3 regions of the Kitasatospora sp. NPDC001527 genome follow, and region 2 is predicted to be linked to each of the others. Evidence: riboswitches for the same ligand, from Rfam matches in the RefSeq annotation. Region 2 holds a riboswitch; each other region holds the start of a gene.
What was found. Region 2 has a riboswitch for cobalamin ahead of metE (5-methyltetrahydropteroyltriglutamate--homocysteine S-methyltransferase). Riboswitches for the same ligand answer to the same signal wherever they lie in the genome.
Positions count from the first base shown of each region.

Region 1: another riboswitch for cobalamin. It lies ahead of ABT238_RS10695 (cobalamin biosynthesis protein); the one in region 2 lies ahead of metE (5-methyltetrahydropteroyltriglutamate--homocysteine S-methyltransferase).
Region 3: another riboswitch for cobalamin. It lies ahead of nicT (Nickel transporter NicT); the one in region 2 lies ahead of metE (5-methyltetrahydropteroyltriglutamate--homocysteine S-methyltransferase).

Region 1 is NZ_JBEPAM010000007.1:287,792-292,586, forward strand. It holds gene ABT238_RS10685 (putative cobaltochelatase) at 1-285, opposite strand, end outside; gene ABT238_RS10690 (cobyric acid synthase) at 278-1,819, opposite strand; gene ABT238_RS10695 (cobalamin biosynthesis protein) at 1,816-2,802, opposite strand; cobalamin riboswitch at 2,837-3,035, opposite strand; gene ABT238_RS10700 (alpha/beta hydrolase) at 3,230-4,345, shown strand; gene ABT238_RS10705 (hypothetical protein) at 4,737-4,795, shown strand, end outside.
Region 2 is NZ_JBEPAM010000024.1:65,353-70,147, reverse strand. It holds gene ABT238_RS21875 (amidohydrolase) at 1-1,249, shown strand, start outside; gene ABT238_RS21870 (TetR/AcrR family transcriptional regulator) at 1,325-2,029, opposite strand; cobalamin riboswitch at 2,124-2,334, shown strand; gene metE (5-methyltetrahydropteroyltriglutamate--homocysteine S-methyltransferase) at 2,497-4,795, shown strand, end outside.
Region 3 is NZ_JBEPAM010000037.1:24,131-28,925, reverse strand. It holds gene ABT238_RS27540 (hypothetical protein) at 1-760, opposite strand, end outside; gene ABT238_RS27535 (ArsR/SmtB family transcription factor) at 824-1,198, opposite strand; cobalamin riboswitch at 1,281-1,473, shown strand; gene nicT (Nickel transporter NicT) at 1,506-2,648, shown strand; gene ABT238_RS27525 (M24 family metallopeptidase) at 2,732-3,838, shown strand; gene efp (elongation factor P) at 3,905-4,468, shown strand; gene nusB (transcription antitermination factor NusB) at 4,473-4,795, shown strand, end outside.

The DNA of each region.
Region 1 (4,795 bases), on a different contig from region 2:
CTCGACCAGCCGGGCCGGGCGCGGCGAGGCCGGGGCGCCGCCGTGCGCGCCGTCCGGGCACTGCGGGTCCGGCGCCGCCGGGTCGCAGGCGAAGCGGCAGCCGTCGACGGTCGCGATGGACGGCAGCAGCCCGGCCAGCGCGCGCACCATGGTCGACTTGGCGGTGCCCTTCTCGCCGCGCACCAGCACCCCGCCGACCGCCGGGGAGACGGCGTTCAGCAGCAGGCCGAGCCGCAGGTCGGCCATGCCGACGATGGCGGTGAACGGGTATCGGACGTCACTCATGCATGCTCCCAGGGGCCCCGGGCGCAAGGGTCGGCAGCGATCCGGCCGCCGGCACCCCGCCCTCGATCAGCTTCCACAACGCGTCGGTGTCCGCGTGCTCCTCGATCAGCTCGCCCAGCCGGTCCAGCCGGGCCTCCCGCGCGGCGGCGAACGAGGTGTCCGGCGCGGGCACGAACGCCCGGCCGGCGGCCGCCGCGGCCTCGCGCAGCAGCGCGCGCCGGAAGCCGTCGTTCTCCAGCACGCCGTGCCAGGTCGTCCCCCACACCGAGCCCACCCGGCAACCGTCCAGACCGCGTCCCTCGCCATCGGAGACGAACGGCTCCCCGTCCTCGACGGTGACGACGCCGTGGTGGATCTCGTAGCCCTCGACCCGCTCCCCGAAGGCCTCCCCGACGGGCCGGGCGAGCACCTTCCCGGCGCCGAACCGCACCCGGGTCGGCAGCAGCCCGAGGCCCTCCACCGCGCCCGCCTTCGACTCGACCTCGTCCACGATCGAGTGCGCCAGCATCTGGTAGCCGCCGCAGACCCCGAGCAGCGGCTGCCCGGCCGCCGCCCTGGCCCTCAGCACCGGCTCCAGGCCGCGCTCGCGCAGCCAGCCGAGGTCCGCGACGGTGGCCCGGGTGCCGGGCAGCACCACCAGGTCGGCGTCGGCCAGCTCCTCCGGGCGGGTGGCCCAGCGGACCAGCACCCCGGGCTCCTGGGCGAGCGCGTCCAGATCGGTGAAGTTGGACAGCCGGGGGAAGCGCAGCACGGCCACCCGCAGCACGTCCGCGCCGAGCGGTCCGCGCGCGGCGGTCCGGTCGACGACGGTGGACAGGTCGAGCGAGTCCTCGGCGTCCAGCCACAGGTCCGGCAGCATCGGCAGGGTGCCCAGCACCGGACGGCCGGTCAGCTCGCGCAGCATCTCCAGCCCGGGGGCGAGCAGCCGGGCATCGCCGCGGAACTTGTTGACGAACCAGCCCACCACGTGCCGCTGGTCCTCGGCCGACAGCAGCGCCAGCGTCCCGTACATCGCCGCGAAGACCCCGCCGCGGTCGATGTCGCCGACCACCACGACCGGAAGCCCGGCGGCGGTCGCCAGGCCCATGTTGGCGATGTCGCGGTCGCGCAGGTTGATCTCGGCGGGGGAGCCCGCGCCCTCGCAGACCACCACGTCGAAGCGGCGCCTGAGGTCCGCCAGGCACTCCAGGGCGCGCTCCAGCAGCACCGGCTTGCGCTCCCGGTAGTCCAGCGCGCCGACCTCGGCGACCGGCCGGCCCAGCAGCACCACCTGGCTGCGCCCGTCCCCGCCGGGCTTGAGCAGCACCGGGTTCATCGCCGCCTCCGGCTCGACCCGGGCCGCCTGGGCCTGCATCGCCTGGGCACGGCCGATCTCGGCGCCGTCCGCGGTGACGAAGGAGTTCAGCGACATGTTCTGCGCCTTGAACGGCGCGACGGAGACACCCTGCCGGGCCAGCCAGCGGCAGATGCCCGCGGTGACCACGCTCTTGCCGGCGTCCGAGGTCGTCCCGGCGACCAGCAGCGCCTTGCTCATGACCCAACCCTCCGCTTCCCGCCCAGCGCCGCCCGCAGCAGCAGGTGCCCGGCGACCGTCGTACCCAGGGCCAGCGCGCTCACCCGCCGGGAGAGCACGCAGGCCCGTTCGATGTCCTCCACCCCGACGGGGCGCAGTTCCCCTCCCAGCACGGGGCGGTGCTCGACGCGCTCCCCGTACCGCAGCGTGCCGCCGAGGCGCACGCCCACCGCGCCGGCGAAGGCCGACTCGGCCTGGCCGGCGTTCGGGCTGGGGTGTGCCGAGCCGTCGCGCCGCCAGACCCGCCAGGCGGTGCGCGGCGCGGGCGCGGCGGCCACCGTCAGCAGCGCGGTCAGCCGCGCGCCCGGCCAGCCCGCCACGTCGTCCAGCCGCGCCGAGGCCCAGCCGAACCGGGCGTAGCGCGGCGAGCGGTGACCGACCATCGCGTCCAGGGTGTTCACCGCGCGGAACGCCAGCAGGCCGGGCGTGCCCGCGAGACCGCCCCAGACCAGGGCGTTGACCACGGCGTCGGCGGTGTTCTCGGCCACCGACTCGACGACCGCGCGGGCCAGCTGCCGCTCGTCCAGCGCGCTGGGGTCGCGCCCGCACAGGTGCGGCAGCCGCGCGCGGGCGGCCGTCAGGTCTCCGGCGGCGAGCGAGCGGCCGATGGCGCGGGCCTCGCGGGTCAGTGAGGTGCCGCCGAGCACCGTCCAGGTCGCGGCGGCGGCGAGCGCGGCCCGGCCGGGCGGACGGCGGGCCAGCAGCCGGTCGGCGGCGATCGCCCCGGCCGCGACGGTGCCCACGGTCAGGGCGGTGAAGGCGGTGCCGACGGCGCGGTGGTCGCGCCAGAGCAGGTGCTCCAGCCGGCCGGCGGCGGAGCCGAAGCCGGCCACCGGGTGGCCGCGGCGGGGGTCGCCGAACCGGGCGTCGGCCAGGTACCCGGCGACGGCGCCCGCGCCGAAGGCGGCGGCCCCGCTCAGCGGGTGCACGGCAGGGCGCAGCATCGCGTGCGTGTCCTCACTCAGGGTCCGCGCCCTGGATCGACGAACGGGGGGCGAGAGTCTCCTGGCTTCCGGGTCGGACGCACACTCCGGGCCTTCCAGCGGCTTCTGACGGCCCGCCGTGGCGTGTTCCGGTCGTGCTCCCCGGTGACAGTGGCGGGACCGCGCCGGACTCGCACCGGCTTCCTCTGCATGCCTCCGTATTGGCTGAAGGATCCCATCACGGGCCCGAACCGGGAGTCAACCGAGGTCGTGGACGGTGTTGGTCACACCGTGCGCCGCCCCTGAATATGCAGACCGGTCTACTGACTCCCCGTGTGATTTTCATCCCGGAACAACCCGTACGGCCGTGTCCTACTGGCTTCCCTCCGCCCGCGCGAGTGGACTGGGCTGAGGAGTGGGTCCAGACACCGAGCAGCGGGGAGCGAGTATGCGTTGGGGAATCGCGGCCACCGTGGCGGCCGCAGCCGTCGGCACCGGGGCCGCCGTTCTGGTGATCGGCCGCCGGGCCTCCGAGCGGATGGTCCGCCCGGCCGCCGGTGCCCGCGAGCGGACCGGCCCGGTGCTGGTCCGCGGCCTCGGCGCCGGAGAGGTCACCTTCACCCGCACCGCCGTGAGCGAGCGCCCCGGCCGCTGGGCCGTCGAGTGGGGCGAGGACGGCCACGCCGTCGTCGAGGAGGTGCTGCGCCGCGACGACGCGGACGTCACCCGCCGCCTGGTGCGCGCCGACCGCGGCACCCTCACAGCCGGCACCGAGGTCCGCTTCACCCCCCGCGTCCACCTCGGCGACCCGGCCCGGGCGCTCGGCCTGCCGTTCGCCGAGACCGCCGTCGAGGGCGAGCTCGGCACCATGCCCGCCTGGCGGCTGGACGGCAAGCGCGGCACCTGGGTGGTCCTGGTGCACGGCCCCGGCGCCGATCGGGAGCAGAGCCTGCCCGTCCTGTCCGAGCTGCAGCGCCTGGGCCTGCCCGTCCTCGCCGTCACCTACCGCGGCGACGCCGGCGCCCCGGCCTCCCCGGACGGCCTCGGCCACTTCGGCGAGACGGAGTGGCGCGACGTCGAGGCGGCGGTGCGCACCGCTCTGGACGGCGGCGCGGGCCGGGTCGTCCTCTACGGCTGGTCGCTCGGCGCCACGATGGCCCTGCAGACCGCCGCCCGCTCGGACCTCGCCCCCTCGATCAGCAGCCTGGTCCTGGACTCGCCGGTCCTGGACTGGCCGGCCACCGCCCGCCGGGACGCCGCCCGCTCCGGTTTCCGGGGCGCGGCCGCCGAACTCGGCGCGCTCGCCGCCCAGGGCCGCACCGGCGTGGATCTGGCCGACTTCGCCCGCCTCGCCGAGGGTACGGACCTGCGGGTGCCCACCCTGGTGCTGCACGGCCCCGACGACCCGGTGGCGCCGTTCTCCGCCGCCGAGCGCCTGGCCCGCCGCCGCCCGGACGTGGTCAACCTCCAGGCCTTCCCGGGGGGTGACCACGCCGCCCTCTGGAACACCGATCCGGACCGCTACGCCGAGACCCTCCGCCGCTGGCTCACCCCGTTCTGCTGACCCCCCGCCGAAACCCGTTCCGCCCCCCCCGCCGCGCGGAACGGGGCGGAATACCGGCCCACCCCGGTTCCGTCTGGCATGAACCCGCCACAAAGATCAAGCCAGTCGGTTTGGCCTCTGTTGCCCGATCTTGTCGAGCCCCCGCGCCCCTCGCCCGCCCCCCGCGGACAACCGGATGTGACAGATGGCCGGTACAAGGGGAAGACTGCTCGACGTGACGTCTCGGAATCCGCGCGACCGTGATGCCCCGCTCCCGCCGACGATCGGTACCGGTGCGACGGTGACCCGTCTCCCCGGAACGGCCCACCGCCCCGCCGGCGCCAGGCCGGGGGCCCCGGGCGTACCCCGCCGACGAGGCCCCGCCCCCGCACCCGGCCGTGGCCGGGTCCCCGTGCCGGAGGGCTTCCCCGCTCCCGCCGAGCTCGCCCCGCTGGCCCGCCGCATGCTGGT
Region 2 (4,795 bases):
GGTCGTCGCGGACCGCCCGGTCTACCTCACCAACCGCGACCACCACGGCGCCTGGGCCAACACCCGGGCCCTGGAGCTGGCCGGCCTCGACCGCGACACCCCCGACCCGGCCGACGGGCGGATCGAGCGCGAGCCCGACGGCACCCCCGGCGGCACGCTCCAGGAGGGCGCCACCGCCCTGGTCGCCCGACTGCTGCCGCCAGCCACCGCCGCCGACCGGCTGGACGGACTGCTGCGCGCGCAGCGGCTGCTGCACTCGCTCGGCATCACCGGCTGGCAGGACGCCCTGCTCGGCGAGTTCAACGGCCAGCCGGACCCGTCCGACGCCTACCTGGCCGCCGCGCGCTCCGGCGCGCTGACCGCCCGGGTGACCGGCGCGCTCTGGTGGGAGCGCGACCGGGGCGCCGAGCAGATCCCCGAACTCGTCGAGCGGCGCGCCGCGCTGGCGCACGGCCGGTTCCGGGCCGGCTCGGTGAAGATCATGCAGGACGGCATCGCGGAGAACTTCACCGCCGCGATGACCAGCCCCTACCTGGACGGCTGCGGCTGCGCCACCGCCAACTCCGGCCTCAGCTTCGTCGATCCGCTCGCCCTGCGCGGGCACGTCACCGACCTCGACGCGCTGGGCTTCCAGGTGCACTTCCACGCGCTCGGCGACCGGGCGGTGCGCGAGGCCCTGGACGCGGTCGAGGCCGCCCGCGCCGCCAACGGGTGGCGCGACACCCGCCACCACCTCGCCCACCTCCAGGTGGTCCACCCGGACGACCTGCCGCGCTTCGCCCGGCTCGGCGCCGTCGCCAACATCCAGCCGCTGTGGGCGGCCCACGAACCGCAGATGGACGAGCTGACCATCCCGTTCCTCGGCCCGGAGCGCGCCGCCTGGCAGTACCCGTTCGGCGCGCTCCAGCGGGCGGGCGCCACCCTCGCGGCGGGCAGCGACTGGCCGGTGAGCAGCCCGGACCCGCTGGCCGGCCTGCACGTGGCCGTCAACCGGAGGGAGCCGGACAGCGAGGACGAGCGGGTCTTCCTGCCCGAGCAGCGGCTCGACCTCGCCTCCGCGATCGCCGCCTACACGGCCGGCGCCGCGCACGTGAACGGCCACGACGACGCCGGCGTGCTCGCCCCGGGCCGGTGGGCCGACCTGGTCGTCCTGGACCGCGACATCCTCAGCGGCCCGGCCGAGGAGATCGCCGAGGCCCGGGTGCTGCGGACGTACGTGGGCGGTGAGCTGGTCCACGAGGCCGGCTGACCGCGCCCGCTCACGGTGGCCGCTCACGGTGGCCGCCGGGCCGCAGGATCACCCTCCGCCCGGCGGTCGCCGTGCTCAGCGCGACTTCGCCAGCCGGGCCTCGGCGGCGTCCAGCAACAGGTCCAGCGCGTACGGGTAGCCGCTGCGCCGCATGTCGGCGGTGAGCAGGTGCGCGGTGGCGGCGATGTGCGGGTTGGTCGCGGCGTCCAGCCGGGCGTACGAGGCGTGCCAGACCCGCAGGTCCGCCGACTGCGCGGAGGCGGGCAGGGCGAGCGCGGCGGCGTCCAGCGCGGCGAAGCCGAGGCTCTGGTCCACGAACGCGTGGTAGATCCGCACCGCCTCGGGATCGGGGAAGCCCGCGCCGCGCAGCACGCCGAGGATCGCCTCGACGGCGGCGATCTCGTGGGTGCGCCCGGTGGTGCGGTGGGCGGCGAGCAGCGCGGCCTGCGGATGGGCCTGGTAGCTGGCGTGGATGCGCAGGCCGATGGACCGCAGGTCGGCCCGCCATTCCCCGGTGGCCCGCCAGCCCTGCTGGGCGCGGCCGACCAGCTCGTCGGCGATGGCGAGCAGCAGGTCGTCGGAGCTGTGGAAGTAGCGGTAGACGGCACTGGGGTCCGCGCCGAGCGCGGCGCCGAGCCTCCGGACGGTGAGGGCCTCCGCGCCGTGCTGCCCGATCAGCCGCAGGGCCGTGTCGACGATCAGCTCGTGGGAGAGCACGACCCCCTGCTTGGTGGGCCGCCGGCGCCGCCGCTGGGGCTCGGGCACTACGCGTTCGCTCATCCGGGCAGGCTACGTCAACACCCTTGTCGTAGGACAGGGGGCGTCGGCGAAACCATGGTGACGGGGAGCGGTTGTGGGTCTAGGCTGGCCGGTGCAGCTGGTTCGCCCTGCCCGCCAGGCAGGCGCGTCGCAAGAGGGAACCCGGTGACGCCTTTGAACAGGCCAGTCCGGGACTGCCCCGCAGCGGTGAGCGGGAACGACCGCCGTCATACGCACTGGGCCCGGCCGGGTCTGGGAAGCGACGGCCAGTAGGTGACCGCCCTTCACGGGCGGACGTGCCCGCGAGTCCGAAGACCTGCCCGTTGCCCGCGCGCGACCGATCGCGCGCGGTTCTCCGGTGACCTCGTGGGCGGGTCGGCGTGCACACCCGGCGGAGCCGTGACGGCGTCCGCCCGGTTCGTCACCCCTTCGCGCCCTCCTCCCCGTCACCGGGCACCCGAGGAGCAAGACTCGCGAAGGAGAGTCCCTTGACAGCGACGTCCGCAGCCGCGGCGACCCTGGCCACCGTCCACGGCTACCCCCGCCAGGGCCGGAACCGGGAACTCAAGAAGGCGATCGAGGGCTACTGGAAGGGCACCGTCACCGCCGACGCCCTCCACACCGCCGCCGCCGAACTGCGCCGGGAGACCTGGCGCCGGCTCACCGGGGCCGGCATCGGCGAGGTCCCCACCGGCGACTTCTCGCTCTACGACCACGTGCTCGACACCACCGTCGCCGTCGGCGCGATCCCCGCCCGCCACCGGGCCGCCGTCGAGGCCGACCCGCTCGACGGCTACTTCGCCATGGCGCGCGGCACCCAGGACGCCGCGCCCCTGGAGATGACCAAGTGGTTCGACACCAACTACCACTACCTGGTGCCCGAACTCGGCCCCGGCACCGCCTTCACCGCCGACTCCGCCAAGCCCGTCGGCGAACTGGCCGAGGCCCTCGCGGCCGGCCACCGGGCCCGGCCGGTGCTGCTCGGCCCGATCACCTACCTGCTGCTGGCCAAGCCCGCCCCCGGCGTGGCCGAGGACTTCCGCCCGCTCACCCTGCTCGACCGGCTGCTCCCGGTCTACGCCGAACTCCTCGCCGACCTGCGCGCCGCCGGGGCCGCCTGGGTGCAGCTCGACGAGCCCGCGCTCGTCCAGGACCGCACCCCGGCCGAACTGAACGCCGCCGCCCGCGCCTACCGCGACCTCGGCGCCCTCACCGACCGGCCGAAGCTGCTGGTGGCGAGCTACTTCGACCGCCTCGGCGAGGCCCTGCCCGTCCTCGCCAAGGCCCCCGTCGAGGGCCTGGCCCTGGACTTCACCGGACCGGCCGCCGCCAACCTGGCCGACCTCGCCGCCGCCGGCGGACTGCCCGGCAAGCGCCTGGTCGCCGGCGTCGTCGACGGCCGCAACGTCTGGATCAACGACCTGGAGAAGTCGCTGGCCACCCTGGCCACCCTGCTCGGCCTGGCCGGACACGTGGACGTGGCACCGTCCTGCTCCCTGCTGCACGTCCCGCTCGACGCCACCGCCGAACGCGACCTCGACCCGCAGCTCGCCCGCTGGCTCGCCTTCGCCCGGCAGAAGGCCGAGGAGACCGTCCTGCTCGCCCGCGGCCTGCGCGAGGGCACCGGCGCGATCACCGCCGAACTCGCCGCCAACCGCGCCGACCTGGCCTCCCGCGCCCGCTCCCCGATCACCCGCGACCCCGCCGTACGCGCCCGCGCCGCCGCCGTCACCGCCGGGGACACCCGCCGCGCCCAGGCCTACCCCGAGCGGGCCGAGGCCCAGCGCGCCCGCCTCGGCCTGCCGCTGCTGCCCACCACCACGATCGGCTCCTTCCCGCAGACCGCCGAGCTGCGCCTCGCCCGCGCCGACCTCGGCGCCGGGCGGATCGACGCCGCCGCCTACCGCGAGCGCATCGAGGCCGAGGTGCGCGAGGTGATCGCCTACCAGGAGAAGGCCGGACTCGACGTGCTCGTCCACGGCGAGCCCGAACGCAACGACATGGTCCAGTACTTCGCCGAACGGCTCACCGGCTACCTGGCCACCCGGCACGGCTGGGTGCAGTCCTACGGCACCCGCTACGTGCGGCCCCCGGTCCTCGCCGGCGACATCTCCCGCCCGCGGGCGATGACCGTCGACTGGTTCCGCTACGCCCGGAGCCTGACGGACCGCCCGGTCAAGGGCATGCTCACCGGCCCGGTCACCATGCTCGCCTGGTCCTTCGTCCGCGACGACCAGCCGCTCGCCGACACCGCCCGCCAGGTCGCCCTCGCCCTGCGCGACGAGGTCGCCGACCTGGAGGCCGCCGGCGCCGCCGTCGTCCAGGTCGACGAACCCGCCCTGCGCGAGACCCTGCCGCTGCGCGCCGCCGACCGCCCCGCCTACCTGGACTGGGCGACCGCTGCCTTCCGCCTCGCCACCTCCGGGGTGCGCGCCGACACCCAGATCCACACCCACATGTGCTACGCCGAGTTCGGCGCGATCATGAGCGCGATCGAGGAACTCGACGCCGACGTCATCTCCCTGGAGGCCACCCGCTCCCACATGGAGGTCGCCGGCGAACTGGCCGCCGCCGGCTATCCGCGCGAGGTCGGCCCCGGCGTCTGGGACATCCACTCCCCGCGGGTGCCCGGCACCGAGGAGGTGCTCGCCCTGCTGCGGGCCGGCCTCGCCGCCATCCCGGCCGGGCGCCTGTGGGTCAACCCCGACTGCGGTCTGAAGACCCGCGGCTGGACCGAGACCCGCGCCTCCCTGGACAGCCTGGTCACCGCCGCCCGCCGCCTGCGGG
Region 3 (4,795 bases), on a different contig from region 2:
GGTCGTGCCGGGCCCAGACGTTGGGGTGCAGGACGACGGCGACGGCGTACTCGTCGGCGGGCAGCTGTTCGACCAGTCGCAGCGGCAGGCCCGGATGGCGGCCCAGCAGCGAGTGCTCGCTCCAGGTGGAGTTGACCACGACGAGCCGGCGGCCGTCGACCGCGCCGAGGGCGGCCCGGTAGCCGTCGCGGGCGGCGAGTGAGGCGAGCATCCGGTCGAAGCACGGGTCGCCGACCTCGCGGGCGCGGGGCAGGGCCTCGGGGCAGGCGGCCCGCAGGCGCTCGAACTGTTCCCGGTGGGAGAGGCCGATGACGGCGGGGAAGACCCGGCCGCGGTGGGTGAGCTCGCGCCGGGAGAGCCCGGCGGAGGTCACCGTGTCGCCGGTGGACTCGGGGACCAGGCGGTTGTAGCCGGCGCCGTGCGGCAGGACGACGAGGGGTGCGCGCAGCCGGTGCATCGAGGCGTGGACGGCGCAGGCGACGGCGAGGTCGAAGGGCCTGCGGACGGCGTCCCGCCAGGGCAGGACGGTCAGGCCGGGCTGGGCGCGGAGGTAGTCGTCGAGGCCGGCGGCGAACGCGGAGCCGGGGTTGACGGTGACGGAGAAGCCGATGCCGTCCAGTTCGCGCAGCAGGGTGAGGACGTCCAGGACGCGGGTCGCCGAGGTGAGGGTGCGGGCCACCGCCAGGACACGGGCCCGGGCGGGCCGGGTGTTCCAGCGGTCGTCGTCGGGCCGGGCCCGGAGCCGGCGGCGGTTCAGCACGTCATGATCGTACGCAACGGGGCCCGGCCGGGCGCGGCGTCCGGACGGACGCCGGACGGGGGGTCAGCCCGCCGCCGCGGCGGGGGCGTCACCGGCGCACTGGTCGAGCAGGGGGCGCAGGGTGGCGTCCACGAGCCGGTAGCGCACGACACGCCCCTCCTTCTCCCCGGCGACCACACCGGCCGTCCGCAGCAGCCGCAGGGCCTGGGAGACGGCGGGGTCGCGCATGCCGGTGGCGACCGCGAGGTCGGTCACGGCGAGCGGGCCGGTGCGGTGCAGGGCGAGCAGGAGGGCGAGCCTGCCGGGGTCGGCGAGCAGGGCGAAGCGGTCGGCCCAGGAGCGGACGTGGGCCGTGTCGCCGATCGCGGCGATGGCCTCGCAGACCCGGTGGCCGTCGATGGTGCGGTGGCCCGCGCGGTCGGCCGGTACGAGATGCATACGGCCCATTCTGGCAGGCGGCGGGCTGTGATCCTGGACACCTGCGCAGGTGCGCAGCCTTGCAAGCGTTGTCCCTGGCCCCTACCGTGTTCCCCGCCGTGGTGCTCGGGAAGACCGGTGACGGACCCTCAGGGGTCCCAGTCCGGAGCGGCCCTCGCCACTGTGATCGGGGGAGAGTGTCCGTACCCACGACGCCACTGGGCGCCTCGCGCGGCTGGGAAGGCGGGTACGGGAGCCCCGTCAGCCAGGAGACCGGCCGCGGCATCTCACGAAGTCTTTCCACGAGGTGCTGGAGCGTGATCCGCAGATGACCCTGCCCGAAACCGCCGCGGCCGCGGCGCCGCCCGCCGCCCTGCCCGCCTTCCGCTGGCGCCGCGAGGACACCCTGCGCACAGCCGGACTGATGGGCGTGATCCTCGCCATGCACGTGGTGGCGTTCGGCACGCTGATCTTCCTGGTCGCACCGGAGAAGTACGAGGTGGGCACCCAGGTCTTCGGGGTGGGCCTGGGCATCACCGCCTACACCCTCGGCATGCGGCACGCCTTCGACGCCGACCACATCGCGGTGATCGACAACACCACCCGCAAGCTGATGGCGGACGGCAAGCGCCCGGTCTCGGTGGGCTTCTGGTTCGCGCTCGGGCACTCCTCGATGGTGGTGCTGATGGCCGCCCTGGTGGCGGGTGGCGCGCAGCTGGCCAACACGCTGATGGACGACGACTCGACCACCCACCAGTGGCTGGGCATGGTCGGCACCTCGGCCTCCGGCGTCTTCCTCTACCTGATCGGCGCGCTGAACCTGGCCGCGCTGTTCGGCATCCTCAGGGTGTTCCGCTCGATGCGGGCCGGGCGGTTCGACGAGGCCGAGCTGGAGGAGCACCTGAACGCCCGCGGCCTGCTGGCCCGGGTGCTGAACCGGGCGACCCGCTCGATCACCCGGCCCGGGCAGATGTTCCCGGTCGGCATGGTGCTGGGCCTGGGCTTCGACACCGCGACCGAGGTCACCCTGATGGTGATGGCCGGCTCGGGCGCGGCCTCCGGCCTCCCCTGGTACGCGATCGTCTGCCTGCCGCTGCTCTTCGCGGCCGGGATGAGCCTGTTCGACACGCTGGACGGCACCTTCATGAACTTCGCCTACCAGTGGGCGTTCTCCAACCCGGTGCGGAAGGTGTACTACAACCTGACCATCACCGGCCTGTCCATCGCGGTCGCCTTCATCATCGGCACCATCGAACTGGTCGGCGTCCTCCACGAGAAGCTGGACCTCACCGACCCGGTGACCGGCTGGATCGCGGACATCTCCCTGGACAACGTCGGCTACGCGATCGTCGGCCTGTTCGTGGTGGTCTGGGCCGCCGCCATCGCCTACTGGCGCCTGGCCGGCGTCGAGAAGAAGTGGGCCCCGAAGCCCGCCGGGGGCGCGGAGTACGCGCCCGCGAGCAAGCTGTAGCGGGGCCCGGCTCGGCGCCGGGGCGGGGCCCGGGTGGGGGCGTTCGGCGGGCGGATCGGGGGGCGGGTTCGTAGGCTCGACGCATGGCTGATGGGTACGCGGGCCGGCGGGAGCGGTTGCGGGAGCACTGTGGTGCGTCCGGGGCCGACGCGGCGCTGATCACCCGGGCGGCGAACGTGCGGTACCTCACCGGGTGCCCGCCGTGCGGGGCGAGCCTGCTGCTGACCCGGGACCGGGCGCTGCTCGCGCTGCCGGACGACCTGCCGCCGGACGACACCGGCGAGCACCTGATCGCCCCCGAGGTCACCCAGCTGCCGGTGGCGGCCGGGGCGGACACCGCGCTGGCCGCGGCCGCCGCCGCGGCCCGGCTGCGGGTGGCCGGGCTCGCGGTGGAGGAGCACGACCTGACGGTCACCCGGCACCGGGCGGTGGCCGGGCTGGCCGAGGGGGTGCGGCTGAGCGACGTGGGCCAGGCGGTGGAGCGGCTGCGGGTGGTCAAGGACGAGCACGAGATCGCCGACCTGCGGATCGCCGCGGAGATCGCCGACCAGGCGCTCGGCGAACTGCTGGAGTCGATCCTGGTCGGCCGCACCGAGCGGCACCTGGCGATGGAGCTGGAGCGCCGGATGATCGACCACGGCGCGGACCGGGCGGCCTTCCCGGTCTCGGTCGGCACCGGCAGCCACTCCGGCCAGCAGGCGCACCAGCCCACCGACCGGCGGGTGGAGGAGGGCGACTTCCTGACCGTGGTGCTCGGCGCGCAGTACCGCGGCTACGGGGTCTCCACCGCCCGCACCTTCGTGATCGGGGCGGCGCCGGCGCCCTGGCAGGTGGAGCTGCACCGGCTGGTGTTCCGCGCGCAGCGGGCCGGGCGGGAGGCGCTCGGGCCGGGGGTCGAGCAGTGCGTGCCCGACCGGGCCGCGCGGGAGATCCTCCGGGCGGCCGGGCACACCGAGGGCTCGCCGCACCCGGTCGGCCACGGCATCGGCCTGGAGATGAGGGAGGCACCGCGCCTCGGTCCCACGGACATGGGTAAACTGGACAGCCGCGTGCCGGTCACCGTCGGCCCGGGGGTCCACCTCCCGGGACGGGGCGGGGTCCGGATCGAGGACACGCTCGTCGTGCGCCCCCTGGAGGAGGGCGGGCCCGAGCTGCTCACCATCACCACCAAGGAGCTCCTCGCCCTGTGACGCAGGTGTGCCACAGGACGCGACCCCTTGGTTCCTTGACAGCTATATCCAGGAGTAAGTGCGCCCGTGGCTTCCACGAACGATCTCAAGAACGGCATGGTCCTCAAGCTGGAGGGCGGCAAGCTCTGGTCCGTCGTCGAGTTCCAGCACGTCAAGCCCGGCAAGGGCCCGGCCTTCGTGCGTACCAAGCTCAAGGAGGTCCTGACGGGCAAGGTCGTCGACAAGACCTTCAACGCGGGCACCAAGGTCGAGACCGCCAACGTCGACAAGCGCACCATGCAGTTCTCGTACAAGGACGGCGAGAACTTCGTGTTCATGGACATGGACACCTACGACCAGCTGGCCATCGAGCCGGTCGTCGTCGGCGACGCCGCCAAGTACCTGCTGGAGGGCTTCGACGCGCTCGTCGCCGTGAACGAGGGCGCGGTGCTGTACATCGAGCTCCCGGCCGCGGTCGAGCTCGTCATCGCCGAGACCGAGCCGGGCGTCCAGGGCGACCGCTCCACCGGTGGCACCAAGCCGGCGAAGCTGGAGACCGGCGCCGAGATCCAGGTGCCGCTCTTCATCACCACCGGCGAGAAGGTCAAGGTCGACACCCGCGACGGCAGCTACCTCGGCCGGGTGAAGTAAGTCCGTGTCGTCCGCACGCACCAAGGCCCGCACGCGAGCCTTCCAGATCCTGTTCGAGGCCGACCACCGCGGGGTCGACCCGCTGACGGTCCTCGCCGACTGGGTGGCCCGGGCCCGGGAGCCCAAGCCGGACGAGGGCACCCCGCAGGTCGGCGAGTACACCATGGAGCTGGTCGAGGGTTACGTCCAGCACGCCCGCCGGATCGACGAGCTGATCTCGCAGTACGCGGTCGGCTGGACGCTCGACCGGATGCCGATCGCGGACCGCAACGTCCTGCGGCTCGGCGCCTACGAGCTGATCTGGGAGGACCGCGTCCCGGACGCGGT